DNA from 3 places in the Furfurilactobacillus sp. WILCCON 0119 genome. Region 1 is predicted to be linked to each of the others. Evidence: predicted binding sites of a transcription regulator. Region 1 holds the regulator's gene; each other region holds the start of a gene.
What was found. The regulator CtsR, encoded in region 1, represses protease genes until heat stress. The targets are predictions, from matches to a motif close to TTGGTCAAAAAAGGTCAAANA.
Positions count from the first base shown of each region.

Region 2: a site for CtsR is predicted at 2,031-2,051, ahead of ACRYI5_RS00815 (Bax inhibitor-1/YccA family protein). Genes of this name have one in related genera too.
Region 3: a site for CtsR is predicted at 5,811-5,831, ahead of ftsH (ATP-dependent zinc metalloprotease FtsH). Genes of this name have one in related genera too.

Region 1 is NZ_JBPCCV010000006.1:136,189-143,884, forward strand. It holds gene rpoB (DNA-directed RNA polymerase subunit beta) at 1-1,221, opposite strand, end outside; gene ACRYI5_RS10385 (TetR/AcrR family transcriptional regulator) at 1,468-2,082, opposite strand; gene ACRYI5_RS10390 (ATP-dependent Clp protease ATP-binding subunit) at 2,303-4,801, opposite strand; gene ACRYI5_RS10395 (CtsR family transcriptional regulator) at 4,865-5,338, opposite strand; gene tenA (thiaminase II) at 5,544-6,203, opposite strand; gene ACRYI5_RS10405 (D-2-hydroxyacid dehydrogenase) at 6,510-7,508, opposite strand; gene ACRYI5_RS10410 (DMT family transporter) at 7,604-7,696, opposite strand, start outside.
Region 2 is NZ_JBPCCV010000001.1:147,736-155,431, forward strand. It holds gene murC (UDP-N-acetylmuramate--L-alanine ligase) at 1-592, shown strand, start outside; gene ACRYI5_RS00810 (multidrug effflux MFS transporter) at 648-1,850, opposite strand; gene ACRYI5_RS00815 (Bax inhibitor-1/YccA family protein) at 2,085-2,804, shown strand; gene ACRYI5_RS00820 (DUF5105 domain-containing protein) at 3,149-4,189, shown strand; gene ACRYI5_RS00825 (flotillin family protein) at 4,214-5,572, shown strand; gene polA (DNA polymerase I) at 5,713-7,696, shown strand, end outside.
Region 3 is NZ_JBPCCV010000003.1:4,507-12,202, reverse strand. It holds gene mfd (transcription-repair coupling factor) at 1-647, shown strand, start outside; gene ACRYI5_RS05585 (putative polysaccharide biosynthesis protein) at 650-2,263, shown strand; gene ACRYI5_RS05580 (RNA-binding S4 domain-containing protein) at 2,284-2,568, shown strand; gene ACRYI5_RS05575 (FtsB family cell division protein) at 2,739-3,122, shown strand; gene ACRYI5_RS05570 (S1 domain-containing RNA-binding protein) at 3,230-3,703, shown strand; gene tilS (tRNA lysidine(34) synthetase TilS) at 3,792-5,168, shown strand; gene hpt (hypoxanthine phosphoribosyltransferase) at 5,161-5,706, shown strand; gene ftsH (ATP-dependent zinc metalloprotease FtsH) at 5,923-7,696, shown strand, end outside.

The DNA.
Region 1 (7,696 bases):
ATCCGTTGAGCCAATGCCTTCTTGTAAGTTCAAGAAGTAGTTGGTTGAAGCCACGATATCAGCTGGTTGAATGGTGTGGTTCTTTAAGTCAATGTGACCGTTACCGATCATGTTCAAAACTTGTTCAGGGTCGTTCTTTGAGAAGACCTTGATCACTTGAACAGTCATTGGTTCTGTCACAACGGCTTCATCAGAAGGTGTGTACGTTACAGCCTTAAAGTCTTCCTGATCCAGATATGGTGATAATTCGGCCATTACAGTCTTATCGATCACAGTACCCTTTTCAGCAATAACTTCACCAGACTCAGGGTCAGCCAATGTTTCAGCTAACGTTAAGCCCAGCAAACGGGTGTGTAAGTCCAACTTCTTGTTTAATTTGTAACGACCAACAGGGGCTGTGTCGTAACGCTTTGGATCGAAGAACCGCGCCGTCAACAAGCTCCGTGATGAGTCAGCCGTCTTTGGTTCACCAGGCCGCAACCGTTCGTAGATATCCTTCAAGGATTCTTCAACACGTGAGTCCTCAGAATTCTTGTGGATATCCTTTTCAAGGGTGTTCATCAATGCATCACTTTCACCTAAGATGTCAATGATTTCATCGTCAGAACCATAGCCCAGTGCACGAACAAGTTCCGTCATTGGGATCTTCCGTGTCCGGTCGATCCGAACGTAAGAAATTTGCTTTGCATCCGTTTCATATTCTAACCATGCACCACGGTTAGGAATAACGGTTGCGCCAAAGACTTCACGGCCGTTCTTGTCTTCATCTTCGTTGTAGTAGACACCAGGTGAACGCACTAATTGTGATACGATAACCCGTTCTGCTCCGTTGATGATAAACGTCCCCTGATCAGTCATCAGCGGGAAGTCACCGAAGAACACGTCCTGGCTCTTGATTTCACCAGTTTCGTGGTTCGTTAACCGCAACGTCACGTGCAATGGTGCAGAGTAGTTTGCATCATGTTCACGTGCTTCATCCACAGTGTATTTTGGTTCGAGTAACTGGTAGTCAACGAATTCCAATGACAAGTTTCCTTGGAAGTCATCAATTGGCATGATGTCGTCGAACATGTCACGCAGTCCCTCGTCTAGGAACCATTGGTAAGAATCCGTTTGGATTTCAATCAAGTTCGGCAGATCAAGAACTTCCTTGATGCGTGCGTAACTTCTACGGGTCCGGTGTTTACCGTATTTAACTAAATGCCCTGCCAAGTTCTTCACTCCTTCGATTGAGGTTTTCCGGTGAATAAGCCCGTCCAATCAATGTTACAAGTTGATTACAAATCACCTGTAAATCGATTTTTGAGCATAAAAAAGGCAAAAGAAGCTCTTCCATAATGAAACAGTTAAAGGCTACTTTTGCTTTTCTATAAGGGGGTTAGCGGACAATAGATCGTCAACCCGATTTTTATTCACAGTAATATACAAGTAGTAATATACGCTGATTTGTTAATGTTGTCAATGGTTTTACTCAGGGCTACTGGTATCGCTCACACCATCCGCAACACCAAATAAAATTAGTTTCAGCAAGAATTGAATTTGCTCGCGTTCCGACAGTTCTGGATCACCCAGCCGGTGAAATTGAGCAAATAACGGCGCCAAACTGGTCATGTAAAAACTGGCCGCCGTTTGCGGATCAAGGCCTGGCTTCAGGGTGACTTTGTTTGAACCAAAGAATTGGGCCAATGGTCGCACGTAGTCCATGCCGAATAGCTGCCCCAAACGGCGTTTATTTTCCGGCTTTAGGTAGCGGAAACTGCCGTGAATCAGTGAAAACGCATCTCGCGGGTGCACCGCAAGCATGGCCGCTGTGAGATCCGTCAGCACGTCTAACCCGCTTCCCTGGTCTGCCGTGATGATGGTCGTCATCGTGGTGGCCAGTTCACCGCCAACCTCTTCAATTACCTCTAAAAAGATAAGTTCTTTATCGCTAAAGTGATGATACAGTGCTGGTTGTGAGATACCAACAATCCCGGCAATATCTCGGGTCGAGGTCTCAGCATAGCCCTTTGTCAAAAACAGTTCACGGGCAGCATCCAAAATGCGTCGCCGGGTGTGCGCCAGCTGTTCTTCGCGACTCATTTAAACGCCTCCTTATTAATAGATTCAATTTAGTTCACAGATTACCTTTAGTTTCTGCTTTCCCTAAGGAAAAAGCAATTACGAACGACTGACCCTCATAAAACTTTAATCGCAGGCGTAATCTTTCAACTGACACAAACAGCCACCCATGGCAATTATCCATAAGTGACTGTTTGTGGGTGCGTATTAACCATGGCGAAACGTCATGGTTAATACGCTGTTATTTTGAAGAAACTGGCTCTTTTTGTGTCGGCTGTTCTTTGGTGGTGATCGTAATCTTGCCACCCTTGGCACCAACCGTCACCACATCGTTTGTTTTAATTTGTCCAGCAATCAAGGCTTCACTCAACTGGTCTTCCACCTGAGTCTGAAGGGCCCGCCGGATTGGCCGTGCCCCATATTCAGGATCAAAACCAGCATCTGCGACAACATCAATGGCTGCCGGGGTAATCTTAACCTTGATGCCCTGTTCCGCGACCCGATTCAAGACCGTTGTGGCCATGATTTTAACAATGTCGTGTAGTTCTGGCTTTGTCAGGGAGTGGAAGATCACCGTTTCATCGATCCGGTTTAAGAATTCAGGCCGGAATGTTTGCCGTAACGCCTGACGAATTTTCGCAGACATGGCGTTATAACTATCCGTTGCACTAACCGCGCCAAACCCAACTTCCTTATCGTCACGAACTGCGGTCGCCCCAAGGTTCGAGGTCATGATCAAAATCGTGTTTCTAAAGTCCACTTTCCGGCCCTTAGAATCCGTCAAAAAGCCATCGTCCAGAACCTGCAATAACAAATTAAAGACTTCTGTATCAGCTTTTTCCGCTTCATCCAGGAGCACAACGGAATATGGTTTGTTCCGAACCTGTTCGGTCAGCTGACCACCCTCATCGTAACCAACATATCCTGGTGCTGCCCCAATCAACCGACTGGAACTGTACCGTTCTTGATATTCAGACATGTCGACCCGAATCATGTTGTCTTCAGAACCAAACATTGCTTCGGCTAATGCCTTGGCTAATTCCGTCTTTCCGACACCAGTTGGGCCAAGGAACATAAACGACCCAATTGGCCGGTTTGGATCTTTCAACCCTGACCGTGCCCGCCGGATGGCCCGTGAAACCGCGGAAATGGCTTCATCTTGCCCGACGACCCGTTTGTGAAGCACCTTTTCAAGGTTCAACAACCGGGCTTCTTCATTTTTCTGTAACTGTGTTAACGGAACACCCGTCCACTCAGAAACAACCTCGGCGACATCTTCACCGGTCACCTTCAAGTCATACTGATGCTTACCAGCAAGCTTGTCAGCATCAGCTTCATCAACCAATTTGTCGACCCGTTTCCGTAACGCCATTTCCTTTTCTCGAAGTGCTGCCGCACCCTCAAAGTCCTGGTTTTCAATGGCCGCTTCCTTTTGTTGCTGTAACTCAGCCAACTTATCTTCTTGCTTTGCAAGCTTCGTTGGGTGACCCGCGTCATCAATGCGAACCTTGGCTGCCGCCTCGTCCATCAAATCAATGGCCTTATCCGGTAAGAACCGCTGGGTGATGTACCGTGAAGATAGTTTAACGGCTTCAGTTACCGCGTCATCCGTGATTTCAACTTGGTGGTGGTCTTCATAACGACCCTTCAACCCCATCAAAATCTCGGTTGCTTCGGCTTCCGTTGGTTCGTCCACTTGCACGGTCGCAAACCGCCGTTCCAACGCAGCGTCAGTCTCAATGTACTTTTGATATTCATTGAGTGTCGTTGCCCCGATGGTTTGGAGTTCACCACGTGCTAGGGCTGGCTTCAAAATGTTCGAGGCATCAATTGCCCCTTCTGCACCACCAGCACCAATAAGGGTGTGAAGTTCGTCGATAAACAAGATCACGTGACCATCGTTGTAAATTTCTTCGATGACTTTCTTGAGCCGGTCTTCGAATTCACCACGGTACTTGGTCCCGGCAACCAGTGATCCCATGTCTAACATCATCAACCGTTTGTCAGCAAGGTTATCTGGCACATCACCGGCGACGATCTTTTGGGCAAGGCCCTCAGCAATGGCAGTCTTCCCGACACCAGGTTCCCCAATCAACACGGGGTTATTTTTCGTCCGACGACTCAAAATTTGAATCACCCGTTTAACCTCTTTAGCACGGCCAACCACAGGATCCATTTGTTTTTCAACCGCCAGGGCCGTTAAGTCACGTGCCAGTGAGTCTAAGGTTGGCGTGCCTTCCTTTGGCTGCTTAGCCGCGTTCGCTTTGGCGATTTGTTGACGCCGCCGCGGTGAATCGTTAACGCCCAGCTTGTGTAGAATGATCTTTCGCGTTTGCGCTAGATCCAGGTTCAACGTCATCAAGATCCGGGATGACAGAATTGTTTCGTCTGATAACAACGCCAACAATAGGTGTTCCGTTCCGATCTTAGTGGCACCCAACCGTTTTGCTTCGTCACCGGCCAATGTCAACATGTCCTTGGCTTTTGGTGAATATGGTAAATAGGTATCTTTTGTTGTGTTAGTCATGGTTCCGTAGCCGGTAAACCGTTCGATTTCTTCACGAACGTCTTCTTCGGTCACGTTGAACTGATCCAGGACTTTGCTAGCAATCCCATTTTGTTCAATGGTTAAGGCTAGCAATAAGTGTTCAGTACCCACAGCCTGGTGTTTGAAATATTTAGCTTGTTCCTGTGCCAGCACTAAAACGTCCTTGGCACTCGGTGTGAATAAATTATCCATCTCTGTCCTGCCTTTCATTAATGACCCGTGTTTGTCGTTTGTGCAAACGTGTGGTCCACCAACCTAATTCTCTAATCGAAGGCGGTTCAACACCCCAATTAGAATCCGGGCGCGTAGCGTACATTCAACATCATGATCACCCACGTTCAGCGTATCCTTATCAATGGCCGATAAAATGATGTTCGCTTCACGTTCCTTAAGCACCCCATCGTTAAACAGAGAGTTAATAATCGCATACGCATCGTGCTGGTTAATTGAATCCCCCACGACATCATTCAACAAGTTATCAAGGATGTCTGCGTCCGCAAAAAGGTCAACCTTTTCAATCCGGATATAGCCACCGCCGCCCCGCTTACTTTCGACAATGTAGCCGTTCTGCATGTTAAACCGTGTCTTAATGACATAGTTGATTTGTGATGGGACAACATTAAACTGATCAGCAATGTCTGACCGGCGAATTTCCACCTGGTCAGCGCCTTCCAAAATGCTCTTTAAGTACTTCTCAATCACATCAGAAATGTTCGTTGAGCCTTCCATCCTCGCTCACCCCAATCTTTGACTAATATTGACTTTATTATACGAAGAATCGCGGCTTTTGCAATGAAAAAGTTTCCCCAACGTTGTCATAATAAAGTTTCTGGTCTTCATGGGAAGACTACTATACACGTTTTTTTGATGAAGTGACAGAAAAAAGATCCTAAACTGCTAACTTTTAGTTAGCAGTTCGGGATCATCTAAAACATTATGCCCACGTTTCTTGATCGAGGGCCATTTGCCAAAATGAACATTCGTAAAACGTGCTCCGTTTAAAGGCGGCGTTCATGGCTTGCTGCGTTTGCTCGTCAGCATGCGCTGCCACTCGATCCGTCAACGCTAATTGCGTCGCCACCGCATCCATGTAGCTCGCAGCTTGATAGCTGTCTAACCAGGCCTGATAGATTGGGACTGGTGACTGTTTACCAGTCAGCGTTTCCCCGATGTCGGCGTATAACCATGCACATGGCAATAATCCGGCAATGGCCGCTTCCGGGCCTTGTTCCGTCAACGTCCGGTACATATGGGACGTGTACGCATACGTCGTTGGTGCCAGCGGCGTCGTAGCGACTTCATCATCCGTGATTTTCAGTGTCTTAAAGTACGTCGCCCGCGTCGCCATTTCACCGGCCCGTAAATCAGCGGCGAGTTCCAACAGCAATGCCGTCACTTTCGGATCGGTCGTTGCCGCCGCGGTCAATTCATGTAGCTTCGCGAAGTCGCGTAAATAATGATGATCCTGAATCAAATAGTACCGAAACACGGCTTCCGGTAACGTCCCCGCACTTAACTGTTCAATAAACGGATGGTCTAAACTTGCCTGCCATAACGGCAACGCCGCTGCCTTAGCTTGAGTACTAAACACCATTAATAACATCCCCTGATTTTGATTCGTTTAACAACCATTATAGCAAACCGTCCGCAGACTTTAACCGCCGCAAACGCGAAACCTAATGCAAGCCTCGTTTCATCTAACAGAAAACCCGCACCATGGACAAAGTTCAGTCCATCTTGTCTTAGGTGGATCAGTTTCTTTCTTTTGCTTCGCAAACGCGAAACCTAATGCAAGCCTCGTCTCATCTAACAGAAAACCCGCACCATGGACAAAGTTCAGTCCATGGTGCGGGTTTTCTGTTAGATGAGCAGGCCTAATCGCATTAGGTTTCGCTCTCTTCTACTTAAACGACACCAAGTTTTCGGCAGTGTCTGTTTCAATTAATTGGCGGTTGTTGTTCAATGCAAATTGCACCATGTTCCGCACCGCTGTCTTCGTGTAGAAGGCAATGTGTGGGCTAACCAACACATTTTCACGGCTCATCAAGTTCTTCAACCGTTCGTCAGGAATGGCATCGAAACTACCAAAGTCTTCGTTGAAAATCCCGACTTCGTTTTCGTAAACGTCAAGGGCTGCACCAGCAACCTTGCCGTCGTCCAAGGCCTTGATCAAGTCGTCAGTGTCGATCAAATCCCCACGAGCTGGGTTCAAGATGTACACGTTGTCCTTCATCTTGCCAAAGGCTTCCGCATTCAGCATGTGGAAGTTTTCCTTCGTTGCTGGGGCGTGCAGTGAGATCACGTCAGCTTGGGCATACAATTCATCCAAAGTGTCGACGTAGATGCCATCTTTTTCTAATTCTGGGTTGTGGAAGACATCATAAGCAACGATCTTCGCACCAAAACCACGGTAGATTTGGATGGCTGCGCGGCCGATCCGGCCAGTCGCAATCACACCAACTGTCAACTGGTTCAATTCAGTGGCAATGTCTGGTGCCCACCGTAAATCACCCGTTGCTTGGCGATGTGCGTATTGTGGTGTCCGCCGTAACAACCGCATTAATTCAGTTACTGTGAATTCAGCAATGGCTGCTGGTGAATAAGCTGGGACATTTGTGATCTTCATGTCGTTACGCTTAACAGCATCGGCGTCGACATTATCAACCCCAACGTTCCGTAATGACATGTACTTTACACCAAGTTCAGCCAACCGGTCCAAAATTGCACCAGTATATGGCTTTTGTTGGTACACAACGGCGCCGTCAAATCCAGCGGCTTGTTCAACCGTTTGTTCCGTTAATAGATCCTTAACGGCCTTTACTTCAATTCCTTGTTCTTTGGCCCATTCTTCGACGTAAGGTTCTTCGTCATCGCGGATGCCGTAAGCAATAATCTTCACTGTGTGTTACCCCCAACAATTTTTAATATCAATGTTAATTATATCACTAATATGGGAATTTTGAAGTCGGTTCCACGTGACGCCCTCACAATCGACTAACCTGCCTTTTTCGGCGTTCGATAGCCTAGTGATAGCATCACAACCGCTAAAATAATCAGCAATCCCCCAACACCATCTGCCCAAACAAA
Region 2 (7,696 bases), on a different contig from region 1:
TGTGTACATCCATGACGAATTTGTGGGAAACTTCGAGATTCAATTGTTTGGTGAACATAACGTGCTGAACAGTCTGGCTGTGATTGCCGTGGCACACTTTGAAAAAGTGGACATGGATGATTTACGCAAGGAACTGTTGTCGTTTAAGGGTGTTAAACGACGCTTCTCAGAACGACAAGTTGCGGATATGACCATCATTGATGACTATGCGCACCACCCATCAGAAATCAAGGCGACCATTGATGCTGCTCGGCAAAAATATCCTGACAAGCAATTAATTGCGGTATTCCAACCACATACGTTCAGTCGGACGATTGCGTTGATGGATGATTTCGCTAAGAGCTTAAACCTTGCTGATAAAGTGTACCTCACAAACATCTTTGGATCAGCGCGCGAACAAAACGGGACTGTTTCCAGTGCCGACCTTGGGGCAAAGATCACCAAGGGTGGCGAGGTGTTAACACGGGCGAACATGTCGCCGCTACTCGATTATCACAATGCCGTTGTGATCTTTATGGGTGCCGGTGATGTTCAAAAGTACGAACGTGAATACGAAACGTTATTGAGTAACACAAGTTTGAATAACGGTTAGAGTCGTCATTAAAAAGCACGCCAGATTTTCTGGCGTGCTTTTTTGTCGTTTATGTTTATGAGTGGGCTGCTGGCAATGTGGTGTTTTTACGACTAAACCATAGTAAAAGCAGTCCGGTTAGTTCAAAGAGGAAAATGATGATAATCATTGGCAGGGCACTGTTAGAACCGAAAAGGCCGACTAACGGTGAGGCGATTCCGCCAACAATTTGTGAAAGTGTGCCAAGGACTGCTGACGCCGTCCCAATGTTGGTTGTGGTGCTTTCCATGGCGATGGCAGTCGTAATGGCACTGTTGAACCCGATCGACACAACGACAAGCCATAAAGCAGCGGTAAACAGCCAGAACTGGTTAATCGTCAGTGCATTGATGACTAAAATAACGCAACTAATGATGGGCACTAAAAAGCCAACTTGGGCAATTTGGTGTTCAGACAAGCGACCACTGGCGCGCCCCATGAGCTGGCTACCAAGGGCAATGCCGACACCGTTAAATGCGTAAATTAGACTGAATGCCCCCGTGCTCAATCCGTACTCCTTTTGGAAAATAAAGGATGAATCCGCAATGTATGTAAACAGCGCACCATAGACCAGGGCAAGCAGCGTTGCGTTTAACATGAACCGTGAATTATGGAAAATTGGTTTGAAGTTAAGCGGTTCTGGTGTTGCTGTGTCTGCTGGCGCTGTTTCCGGGAGACCGAAAAATGTTGCGGCAACGAGGATGAGGCCGATTAGCGCGAGGGTAATAAAAATGGCTGGCCACGGAAAGAGGCTGACAAGCCCGGCCCCAACAATCGGGGCGATGACGGGGAAGACCCCGTTGATCGTCATCAATGTTGCATAAAAGCGGGTCAACCGCGGGCCTTCAAATAAATCACGGGCAACAGCACGGGATAGGACTTGCCCCGCAGAACCAGCCAAGCCCTGTAGCACACGAAGAATTAAAAAGAGCGTAATGTTGTGAACGAAAATAAGGGCCGTTGACGTTACGGTAAATAAAATAAGGCCGGTTAGTAGCGGTGTCCGTCGACCAACACGATCACTCCACGGACCGATGGCAAGTTGGCCAACAGCCATTCCGATCAGGCAGGCACTGATACTCGCCTGAACGGCGGCAGAACTCGTGTGCAAACTCGCTTGTAGTTGCGGAAGGGCCGGCAGGTACATATCAAGTGATAGTGGCCCAAACGCCGACAGGGTTCCTAACAGGAGGGTTAAAAAGGTTGTGGGTTTAACGGATGGTGTGTTTGTTTGACTCATGCAGGTGATCCTCTCTTGAAAATAACGAATGACGTTACTAACCATTCTAAGTGAGTGGTGAGGAAAAAACTAGCGGAAACGGTGAAACGTTGAACCCAATAAAACTTTCTAAAGTTGTGCATGGTTAGCGGTAAACACTTGCTTGTTTAGCTAGATTTGTTAAAATACATGTGAAAGTAATTAGTCAACATTCGTCAGACTTTTACGAATGCACACTAGAAATGGGGAATTGACGTGAATAATAATGAATATCAACAACCGCGCCGTGAAGTGAATGTTTCTGCTTCCGGGTTAAGCGCCTTTATGACAAAGGTGTTTGGTTACATGGGTGGTGCCGTGTTGGTGTCCGCCATCGTGGCGCTCTTAGCCGGGAAGGTGTTTGCCACTCAGTACTTTAACTTTTTGTCAGCCAACCACTGGTTCACATGGGTCTTGGTCATCGCAGAATTTGGGATTGTCATTAGCTCATCGTTTAGCGCTCAACAGAATGAGTCGACTGGGGTTGCCCGGCTAATGGGGTTTGCCTTGGTTAATGGCTTGATGTTGTCGACGATTTTCTTGATCTATGCAAATGCAACCATCATGGCAGCTTTTGTGGCCTCCGCGGTAATCTTTGGGGGAATGGCGGTGTATGGATCAACAACGCACCGTGATTTAACAAAGATCGGAACACAGATGGTTTTTGCTTTGATCGGTGTAATCGTCGTCAGTCTGATCAACTTGTGGCTGCGGTCATCATTGATCAGCTACGTTTTTAGTTTCGTTATTGTTGGGATCTTCGTCGTGTTGACGGCGTGGGACACCCAAAAGATGAAGCGAATCTATGAACAGTACGGTAACCAAGTTGATCTTGGCGGATTAGCTGCTCAAGGTGCTTTGCAACTGTACTTGGACTTCATCAACATCTTCCTGTACGTGCTTCAAATCTTTGGTTACGGCAGCAACCGTGACTAATGCATAAGCCAATAAAAAAGAGTGAACAACCGTGAGCGACGGTTGTTCACTCTTTTTTAATGGCTTAGATTACTTTAGTAACTGAATAATATCAACAACTGATTAAATAATTCACAAGCTTTATTATAATCATATCATAAAATAAATGTTGTCTCTTTTGAGAAACTTTAGTAAAATGAAAACATTGTGCACAGTCAATTTTATGTTTTGCTCACGTGATCGTAACGCATAATGAGTTGATGCAAGTTGTTATGTGATGTTAATCACATTTATAGATCAAGTTGAGCAACGGCATGTCAGTGATTGTGTTTGATAACTTATCATATTTTATGGGGGATTCAAGAATGAAACATAAACGATTATTGGTATTACCAGCGTTAATCCTGGCGACACTGCTCACAGCTTGTTCGTCAGGCTCAAAAGCTGGTCAGGCGTCTCAATCAAACGGGGACGCAGTTACGGTTCAATCGGGGACCTATGTAAAACCAGATCAGGAAGCAGCGCCAACCAAAGGCCATGGTTACTTAGCCTTAAAAGTTGAGATTAAGAACAACGGTCAAAAGCAAACGTTGATGGATACCGACATGGTGTTACGTGATTCAAAAAATAATAAAGTTAAGACCACGATGGTTTTGGGTGACGGCAATGAATTTTCGACGATTTCTGATGAAAAAATTGCTCACGGTGACTCAACCACCGGTTACATTGTTTTCAACATTGATAAAAGTCAGAAATACACGCTTGAAGTAACGCCACAAACGGAGAGTGATAAGGACGAACCATCCACGAAGGTGGCAATTGATCCAAAGAAGTATTCTGATAAAACGGATCAGCCACGCCAAGCATTAGACGCATACATTTCAGAAGTCTTCTTAAATAAAAAGAATTTAAACTATGACAAATTAGTGGCCAACAACGCGACGACTGACAAGCAACAGTATCAAAGCGCAACCCGGAAATTCCTAGAAGAATCATTTGATGATTCAACAACAGATGAAGCTGCTAACAAGATGATCAGTGAAATTCAGGACGTTAACAGTAAGAAATCACGGGTAAAATATGCAGTCAAGTCGGTCACACCGACAAGTGCTGAAATCACGGTCACACCGATTGTTCTTAAGCTAACCTCATTGTCAGATGTTGTTAACGACGTTGAAGACTCAGCACAGGATGCTGCTGACGAAGATGATGATCCAGATGATGTTGATTTAGGTGCAAAGAACGCCGTTTATGAAAAGTTCCCAGAATTATTGGCAAAACTGCCAATCCGCCAGACCGATGATGTTGATATTAAGATGACGAAGGTTGACGGAAAGTGGAAGTTTGATACATCCGATGATGAATTTAAGTTACTGATGGGTGATTACACCGGCGAAGCTTATTAATGAGCACCGACGAGGAGAAAGAGGATGGAAATTTTATTAGGCGGTCTTGGGATTCTAATTATCCTGATTATCGTTATCTTGTTAATTAGCTACCGAAAGGCTGGCCCCAATGAAGTGCTGGTGATTACCGGTGGTGCACTCCGCGGACCGTTTGTTCAGGTTAATGAGATTACCCACTCACGGGTTAAAATCGTGAAAGGTGGCGGAGTCTTCGTCATTCCCATTATTCAACAAGCACAAGTGCAAACGTTGGACACGTTTAACATTGATGTCACGGTCGATAACATCATGACGAGTAGCATGGTTCCCGTTAATGCGAGTGCCAATGCGGTGTTGCGGGTTAGCTCAGACCCAAAACTGATTGCAGTCGCTGCGGAAAAGACACTGGGATTAGACGCGCAGGAACGCGATGCCCAAATGACCGAAATTGTTAAGGGTGGCCTGCGTGAGGTCCTCAGTGCATTAACGCCGAAAGAGGCCAATAACCGTTCGGACTTCCAAAACAAGGTTCGTGATTCGATTGTTTCAACGTTTGAAACGCTCGGACTAGAAATTACGAATTTGCAGATCACCAGTATTAATGATAATAACGGCTATTATGAAAATTTGGCCGCTCAAGAAATTGCGGATAAGCAGGCCGGAGCTGAAAAGGCAAAGGCTGAGGCGGACCGGGTAGCTCGTTTAGCCCGCGCCGAAAACGATCAGGAGGCTAAAAAGGCCGAGCTACAAGCAGATCAGGCGATTGCCGAAAATCAGCGAAATACTGATATCGCAAAGGCGCAGTATAACGCACAGGTTCAGGCTGAAAAGGCGAAGGCAGACCAAGCGTATGCATTAAACCAAGCTCAGGCAGAGCAAGCGGTTAAGGAAGCACAAATTATTGTGCGGCAAAAGGAACTAGAGGGAACTCAGGTTGCTGAGCAGGAAGCCAAGGCGAAGGTGATTCGAAGTCAGGCAACGGCGGATGCGTTCGCTACGGAAACGCAGGCAGAAGCCAATGCTAAACAGATCCGCATTGAAGGAACTGCACGTGCTGAGGCACAAACACGGTTAGCGGCGGCCTTTGCGGATCATGGCCAAGAGTTATTGGCACAAGCAGTCATTGAGCACTTGCCAACGATGGCTGGTCAATTTGCCACTGCCATCGGGAACATTGATCAGTTGACAGTGTTTGATGGTGCGGACGGCGTGACCAACCAGGCGAATGCCGGGTTGGCGGAAACACTGACATTTATCAAACAGGCAACTGGTGTCGATATTACAGATGTGATCAACCAGCGCGCCAAAGGCATGACAACGGTCACCGGCAAACTGCCAGTGGAACTGCAACAAGCGGCAGACAAGCTTGTTGAACCGCTGAAGGGTAACGAGCAACACAAGTAAAAATTCAATGATGTTCAAAGAGAGGACTGGTTATTAGAACCGGTCCTCTTTTTATATGGGACTAAATGTGGCTGAAAATGGTGTCTGATGGCGTTTTTTGGTAAAATAGAATCATTAAAATAACGGAAAGAGACGGCCTTATGAGTGAACAATTAGAATTATCAACCACGAAGAAATTACTATTGATTGATGGAAACAGTGTGGCCTTTCGGGCGTTCTTTGCGCTCCACCAACAGCTGGATCGGTTCACCAATCATGATGGCCTGCATACAAATGCACTCTATGCGTTTAAAACGATGCTTGATAAGGTCATCAAAGCGGTCAATCCAGATAAGGCATTGGTTGCGTTTGATGCCGGAAAGACGACTTTTCGGACCGGTAAATTTGCCGATTACAAGGGCGGTCGCTCAAAAACACCGGAAGAATTATCGGAACAATTTCCTTATCTACGCGATCTATTAACGGGTTACGGGATTAAAAGTTACGATTTGAAAGATTGGGAAGCCGACGACATTATCGGGACCATGGCTCGTGAAGGTGAACAGGCCGGTTACCAAGTGATCATTGTAACCGGGGACCGTGATTTGACCCAGCTGGCGACAGCCCAAACAACGGTGGCCATTACCCAAAAAGGTGTAAGTGAAATTGAATACTATACACCCGCTCATGTTCAGGAAAAGTATGGTTTGGAACCACAGCAAATCATCGATATGAAGGGGCTAACGGGTGACACGTCAGATAATTATCCTGGGGTGACCAAGGTCGGCGAAAAGACGGCCCTAAAGTTGCTTAGTCAGTACGACAGTATTGAGGGCATCTATGAGCACATGGATGAGATTAAGCAAAGTAAAATGAAGGAACACTTGATTGAGGATCACGATCAAGCGTTACTTAGTAAGGATTTAGCGACCATTCGGACAGATGCGCCGATTGCCATTCATCTGGATGAAATTGATTATGTTGGTCCAGATATCGAAAAATTAATTGCGTTTTATCAGAAAATGGATTTCAAAAACTTCCTCAACCAACTTCAAAATGCGGGGCTTGATCTCGATTTGGATGAAGGGTCTACACTGCAACCCGTTAAATGGACTGAGTTAACCAGTGCCAACCTCGAGCTAGTCGATCAGTTTACGGATGAAGTCAGCTTTTTCCTTGAAATGCCAGATGAGAATTATCATTTGAGTTCGTTTGCAGGGTTCGGATTAACTGACGGGAACCAAACACTTGTTAGTCGTGAAGTGGACCTTTTGCAAACGCCTGAACTCAAAACGTTGATGAGTCAAGTGGCCCTTAAAAAGAATGTGTTTAATGCAAAGGCCCAGTATGTCGGCCTGGCTCGTCTTGGCGTTGACCTACAGGGTGTTGATTTTGACTTGTTGCTCGTGTCTTACTTGTTAGATACAAATGATAATTCAAATGACTTGGGCAGCTTAGCACAGCAACACGGGTACACCCAGGTTGAAACAGACGAAGCTGTGTACGGTAAAGGGGCAAAACGGGCCTTGCCAGATGATGATCAGGTCTTTTATGACCATCTCGCCCGCAAGACACTTGCCATTCAAAACTTACATGATCAGTTGTTCCATGAACTGGATGACAATGAACAACGTGATTTGTACACGAACATTGAATTGCCGCTGACGTTTGTGTTGGCTGACATGGAACTGGCCGGTGTCTATGTTGATACGGATCAGTTGATTAACATGCGTGAGAAGTTCAAGGAACAACTGGCGACACTCCAACAAAGCATCTACAATGCGGCCGGTGAAGAATTCAACATTAATTCCACCAAGCAGTTAGGTGAGATCCTGTTTGAAAAGATGAAGTTACCGGTCATCAAGAAAACCAAAACGGGTTACTCAACGTCAGTGGATGTGTTAGAACAACTAGCCCCACAAGCACCAATTGTGGAAGATATTTTGGCATACCGTGGCTTGGCTAAATTGCAGTCCACGTACATTGAAGGACTGCTAAAAGTGGTCCACAGCCGTGATCACAAGGTGCACACCCGTTATTTACAAACACTAACGCAAACAGGGCGGCTCTCCTCAGTTGATCCTAATTTACAAAACATTCCAATTCAAACGCAACAGGGCCGGGAAATCAGAAAGGCGTTTGTAC
Region 3 (7,696 bases), on a different contig from region 1:
TGCGGGACCTGTCCATTCGTGGCGCCGGGAACCTGCTCGGGCAACAACAGCACGGTTTCATCGATTCTGTGGGGTACGATCTATACACCCAGATGCTGTCCCAAGCGGTGGCTAAGAAGCGGGGACAAACGGTTCAAGTGCGGTCTGATGCTGAAATGGAACTGGGCGTTGAAGCGTACTTGCCAGAGACCTACATTCAGGATCAACGGCAAAAAATCGAAATTTACAAACGGATTCGTGAGCTGGAAAATGAAGATCAGTACGTTGAGGTCGATGAGGACCTCCTGGATCGGTTCGGTGACTACCCACGTGAAGTGGCTAATTTATTGGCAGTGGGCCACTTGAAGATGAGTGCGGATGCCGCCCTGGTCAGCAAGATCCGGCGTGAGGATGACATTATCAGCGTCACCTTGTCAACGCAGGGGACAGCGCAATTTTCCGGTGAAGAAATCTTTAAGGCGTTATCAAAAACAAAGTTACGGGCGACAGTGGGAACGAACGCTGGTAAAATGGTGGTCAAATTGGTGATTCAGCCAAAAATGACCGAGACCGATTGGTTAACAGATCTGTCCGCTTTTGTGGCGGCGTTAGCTGATCAGGTTGTGGATGCATCAATGGCCACAACAGAAACGGGTCGAAAGGAGTAACCATGAACACAAAGCCCCAGCGCCCAAAAGGAAGTCAACGACGGGGGCTCATTAACGGCGCGTTAATGATGTCTGTGGCGGCACTTGTGGCTAAGGTGCTGAGTGCTGTTTACCGAATCCCACTACAAAACTTGGTCGGAAATACCGGATTTTATGTTTATCAGCAGGTTTACCCGCTGTATGGAATCGCGATGACGTTTGCGCTCAGTGGGTTGCCTGTCTTTATTTCAAAGCTCATTGCGGAAATTGACGATCGGGCAAAACAACAAACGGTGGCCAAACGAATTTTTGTGATCCTTGTTGTCGTCAGCGTGCTGTTGTTCGTTGGTTTGTTTGGCGGGGCTCAGTTGATTGCCCGGGCAATGGGTGATAGCGGCCTTACCCCGTTAATTCAAGTTGTGGCAGGCATGGCCCTGTTCATGCCGTTTCTGGCGGTCGGTCGGGGGTTCGCCCAGGGGCAATTCGATATGCGACCAACCGCAATTTCTCAGGTGTTAGAGCAGGTCGTCCGGGTCGCCATCATTGTGGTGGTGGCGTGGTGGGCTGCTCATCACGCATGGCCCGTTTACAAAATGGGTGCATGGGCAATGAGTGGGGCTTTGTTCGGTGCGGTGGTTGCCGTTGCTGTTTTTGCGGTGTTCTACCAAGAGCTCTTTTCAGCACCGACCGTTGCCGTTTCTCAGGCCTACGATTGGCCGGTTTTAGTTAAACGACTGTGGCGCGAGGGGGGCACGATTTGTCTGTTTGCCGCCGTGGTCATTTTGTTACAGTTGGTGGACTCATTCACCGTCAAACGGGGCCTTGTGACCATGGGGCTCTCGCAAGATGATGCGAAGTCACTAAAGGGGGTCTACGACCGGGCCCAACCCTTAATTCAGTTGGGGTTGGTCGTGGCCACCAGTTTTTCGGCAACGTTATTGCCGACACTCAGCGCTGCCATTGCCAACCGGCGGGCCCACACCGTGCAAACCACGTTGACGATGCTGATTCACGTGAGCTTTGCATTATCAGTGGCTGCGACGGCGGGACTTGTGGTGTTGATGCCCAGTATCAACCACGTTTTATTTGGAAGTTCAACGGGGAGTTTAGCGTTGGCAATCTACTGTTTGAGCATTGTGTTTGCAAGTTTGATCAGCACCTACAACAGCATTTTGCAGAGTATGAACCAGTACCGCTTATCGTTAGTTGCGTTGGTCAGCGGGGTGGCGGTAAAGGGGCTATTAAACTACGGTGCGGTCGTTCGCTGGGGCATCAACGGGGCCAGTTTCATAACGGTGGTCAGCCTTGCCGTCATGTTAGGTGTATTGTGGCTAGGAAGTCCGGAAGCGATGCGAGAAGCCCTGACGCGGGGGATGTTTATCCGTAAACTTGGGTTTGTGACGACGCTAATGGCCATTGGCGCCGTGGCCGCCAGCACGCAGATCCAGTTGTGGTTGGGACTGGGGCGTGGTGCAGCAGTCGTGGTGACAACTGGCGGTGTCTGTCTCGGCGTGGCCGTGTTCATCGGTGCCGCATTGTGGACCCGGTTGTTTACGCCGCGTGAGTGGCTGACGCTTCCAGGTGGTAAGACGTTACTAAAAGTGGTGGCCAAGATGAAGTGGCCATCAGTTCATTAATTGAAAATGAGGATAATAAAATGCGATTAGATAAATTTTTAAAAATTTCACGGATTATTAAACGCCGGCCAGTTGCCAAAGAAATTGCTGACCAGGGCCGAATCACCATTAACGGGACAAAGGGAAAATCATCCAGCAACGTGAACGTTAACGATGAACTTGTCATTTCATTTGGGAATAAAACGTTGACGGTTCAGGTCTTGCAGCTGTTAGAGACGACTAAAAAAGAGGATGCCGAAAAGATGTATAAAATCGTTTCGGAAGACTACGCTAAGGATTATCGGAATCAAGATCTAAATAATTAGTGATTGAAATGCGAAAATACGTTCGCATTAAAAGAGTGTTAATCCTTACAGCTGTAACGTGTTTGACATTTACATCTAAAATTGACGTTGTTATACTTTAGGTGAAATCATTAAATGGATAACGTTGATTATCAAAAGTTGCGGACCCGTCTAGTTGAGGTGTAAATAGCATGCAAGATGAGCATTCGATTCATCAACTGAACAATGATTATGTGAAGCGGCTTCGGGCAAGTGAAGTTGCGCATAACCAAACGCAGGCACAGTTATCACGACGGCGCCGCGGGCGGATGTGGCGGATCTTGCTAGCATTTGCTGTGGCCATGGTGTTGTGTTTTTGGGCGTACGGTCGGAATGTGGCCAGCTTAAAGAAGCTGAACCACGAAAATGCACAAGCAACCACCCAGTTGCAGACGGCGAAGCAGAAAAATTCGAAGCTGAACCAACAGGTGGGTCAGTTGAATAATGATAATTATTTAGAAAAATTAATTCGCGATAAATATCTGTACACGAAAGACGGGGAAACCGTTTATAATTTACCGACAGATGCGAAGTAAAGAATTAAGCAATTAACAGCCGTGGGCGGTGCCCGCGGCTGTTTTATGGTACAATCATGATGTTTTAAAGCGTTAACAACGCAATCTTCAGGAGGATAAATCTTTTTATGGCAGTGGCAATCGGTAGCAAAGTTTCAGGCAAGGTGACAGGCATTACTGGGTTTGGTGCGTTCGTTGATCTAGGCGAGCACCAGAGTGGTTTAGTTCACATTAGCCAGGTCTCCAATGAATACGTTAAGGACATTCACGATGTACTCACCGTGGGCGATGAAGTTACGGTTAAAGTGCTATCGATTGAAAATGGCAAAATTGCTTTATCCATCAAGCAAGCCGCTGACAATGCGACGGCACCAAGTGCACGTGAACACCATGGGCATAGCAATGACCATCATGAAGTGAATCGTGAACCGCGGGCTGAACACAGAAGCAGCAACCGTGGCGCAGGTCGGAAACCCCATGCTGTTGATAACAGTTTTGATGGGATGATGGCAAGTTTCTTAAAGGATAGTGAACAACGGTTAGCGACCATTAAGCATAATACTGAAGGAAAACGTGGCGGTCGTGGTGGCCGGCGAAGTTAAATTGAACTAAAAGCGCCTGTCACTTCTATGTAATTAAGGAGCGGCAGGCGTTTTATAATCCAAAGAAAGGTGGAACCTGGTAACGAACATGAACGAAGTTAGACAGCAACTCCGGGCAGCTAACCAAATGCACGGATTATGGCAGGCGAGTGACACGGTTGTCGTGGCGGTCTCGACGGGCGTGGACTCGATGGTGTTACTGGATGTGCTCCGCCACCTTCCAAAAAGTGAGCGCCCGACGCTTGTGGTTGCACATGTTAACCATCAATTGCGGGCTCAAAGCGACGTTGAAGAGGCTAGCTTGCGGGCACAGCTGGCGTCAACGGATGTGCCGTTAGTGGTGACCAGCTGGCCCAAAGAAGACCACCCACAAATGGGTGTCGAAGCAGCGGCACGGGCGTTTCGCTATGATTTTTTTGAGCGGGTGATGAGAAAGTATGGGGCAACGGTGTTGATGACCGCACACCAGCAGGATGAACAGGCCGAAACAATCATGATGCGGGTGATCGAAGGCCGAAGTTTTACCGAACCACTTGGAATCGCGTGGCAGCGCCCGTTTGGCCCCGGACGATTAGTGCGGCCATTGTTAGGAATCAGCAAAGCCGCCATTCGCGCGTATGCGGATGATCACCAGGTGATGAGCTTTGAGGATGAAACGAACATGTCGCTGACGGTTCTACGTAACCGAACGAGACACCAGGTGCTGCCACAGCTCCGGGCAGAAAATCCGCGGTTTGATGACGACCTTGTGGCGAACGCAGCAGACTTAGCAGAAATGATGGCGGTTATGGGAAAACAGGCCCATGAAGTCGTCAGGCATGCTAACGGGAGCTTACAAGCGTTGATGAGTGACGCACTCCCGATCAGTTTGTTACTGAAAACAGCGTTTAGTGAATGTGCACCAGAGGTCTCTGTTAGTGCAAGTGTGTGGCGGCGACTTGCAGTTAACTTGCCGACGATGCGCCCCCAAGCAACCATTGATTTAGGTCGCGGGTGGCAATTGCAGCGTCATTACGATCAAATTATGTTTGTTAAACGGGAATCTGGTCCTCAAAAAATCCGTGCTCAAACGCTACCAGACCAACAAACTATGGTACCATTGAACAAATGGCAGTCAGTGACAGAAGTGGGTGCTATCGGTGCGTGGTCAGCTGAGCAAACCGTCACAATGTGGCCGGCGTTTCGAAGCGTTCATGTCCGAGTTTCACCAACTGACTGGCCGTTAATTATTCGGCCAGCACGAGGGGATGATCGGCTTGCCTTGGCAAACGGCGGTCACCAAAGTGTTCGGCGGATTATGATCAACCAAAAGGTCGCGACGGCAGAGCGCTCACAGCAATTGCTGGTGACGACAGTAACCGGAACACCGTTATGGTTGGTTGGACGTAAAGTGGCGGCAACCGCCATGTCCGGTCAGGTCATTGAACTATGTTTAAAACCAACGCAAGGAGTAGAGTATGGATAACGATATTGAAAAAACGTTGTACAGTGCGGAAGAAATCAAAGAAGCAGCCCACCGGTTGGGAATGCAACTAACCGAGGACTATCGGGATAAAAAGCCGATCATGGTGTCCGTGTTAAAGGGTGCCATTTTATGGACGGTGGATGTCATGCGTGAAATGGACATCATGGCAGAGATGGATTTTGTTGATGTTTCAAGTTATCACGGTGGGGTTGCTTCTGCCGGTGAAATTGAGCTGATCCATGATCTAAGCGTTGATGTGACAGATCGAAATATCATCATCATGGAAGACATTATCGACACGGGCCGGACCCTACAATACTTGATCGACCTGTTAAAGAAGCGACACGCAAAGGACATCAAAGTCTGCACGCTGCTTGATAAACCAGAAGGCCGGGTTGTCCCTGCTAAGGCGGATTACGTTGGTTTTCAACTCCCAAAGGAATTTGTGGTGGGCTATGGGCTTGATTACAAGGAGTTTTATCGAAACCTTCCGTATGTTGGGGTGTTAAAACCGTCCGTTTACGAAGAGGACAAGTAGGCAGTCACGGCCTGAGCAATCAGAAAATTGGTGCGTTACTGTAACGGGTTTCACGCCCGTTTTACTGGGCGATTGAAAAAATCCGTTGTGGGCGTCATTTTTGTTTGGTCAAGATAGGTCAATTGTGCTATTATATGATTCATTAGCAGGGGGTAACCCCGCTTTATCCCGTTTTAATGGGATGAAGAAATGAAATACACTGTCAGGAGGCACTGTATGAACACACGCCGTAACGGGCCGGTTCGTAACAGTTTGTTCTGGATCGTGATCTTTTTGTCATTTATGGGAATCTTGTATTTCTTCTTTGGCAATAACACGGGCTCACAGACCCAGAACATTCGCTCGAGCGAATTTGTCCAGGAATTAAATCAAAACAAGGTCAAGAGCTTCCAGGTTCAGCCATCCGGTGGGGTCTATAAGATCACCGGGGACTACCGGACTGCTCAAAAGGCCTCCAGTACAGGCAATTCTTCACTAGGACTAGGCGGAAGCCAATCCACAAAGGTGAAGAGTTTTACCACTTCTGTTCTGGAAAATGATGCCAGCGTGAAGCAAATCACTGACGCAGCTAGTAAGCACAACGTCAAGATGGACACAAAGGCAGAAGAATCAAGTGGCTTCTGGATCAACTTAATTAGTTTGATCCTGCCAGTTGTTCTAATCATCTTCTTCTTCTACATGATGATGGGCCAAGCTGGTCAAGGTGGCGGCGGTCGTGGCGGTGTCACGAGCTTTGGGAAATCTAAAGCAAAGCCTGCAGATCCTAAGACCAACACCGTTCGTTTTAGTGACGTGGCCGGTGAAGAAGAAGAAAAGCAGGAACTGGTTGAAGTTGTTGAATTCTTAAAGGATCCGCAGAAGTTCACGACGCTGGGCGCACACATTCCAGCCGGTGTTCTGCTCGAGGGCCCGCCAGGTACTGGTAAGACATTACTTGCCAAGGCAGTTGCTGGTGAAGCTGGCGTACCATTCTTCTCCATGTCTGGATCTGATTTCGTCGAAATGTTCGTCGGGGTTGGGGCTAGCCGGGTTCGTGACTTGTTCGATCAAGCCAAGAAGAGTGCACCATCAATCATCTTCATTGATGAAATTGATGCCGTTGGTCGTCAACGTGGCACTGGCATGGGTGGTGGTCACGATGAACGTGAACAAACACTGAACCAGTTGCTGGTTGAAATGGACGGGTTTACTGGAAACGAAGGGGTCATCGTGATGGCCGCAACTAACCGGTCTGATGTCCTTGACCCAGCCCTGTTACGTCCAGGCCGGTTTGACCGGAAGATCCTTGTGGGTCGTCCTGACGTTAAGGGCCGTGAAGCAATTTTGAAGGTTCATGCAGAAGGCAAGCCATTGGCTGCCAGTGTTGACCTTAAGGAAATTGCCAAGCAAACACCTGGGTTTGTGGGTGCTGATTTAGCGAACCTGTTGAATGAAGCCGCATTATTAGCTGCTCGTCGTGGGAAGACGCAAATTGACGCTGCCGACTTAGATGAAGCGGAAGACCGGGTTATTGCCGGGCCTGCCAAGCATGATCGGGTTATTTCTGATCATGAACGGCAAACCGTGGCGTACCATGAAGCTGGGCATACCATCGTTGGGCTTGTGCTTAACGACGCCCGGGTGGTCCACAAAGTAACCATTGTGCCTCGTGGTCGTGCCGGCGGTTACGCCATCATGTTGCCACGTGAAGACCAGATGCTGATGAGTAAGAAGGATGCGAAGGAACAGATTGCCGGGTTAATGGGTGGTCGTGCTGCAGAACAGATCATCTTTGATTCAGAATCATCTGGTGCTTCAAATGACTTTGAACAGGCAACACAAATTGCCCGTTCAATGGTGACGCAGTACGGGATGAGTGACAAACTGGGCATGGTTTCACTGGAAAGTGATGGCCAACCATTCTTGGGTGCTCAGTATGGCCAACAACCACCATACTCACAAGAAACAGCTGCTTTGATTGATGAAGAAGTTCGTCGTTTAACTGCTGAAG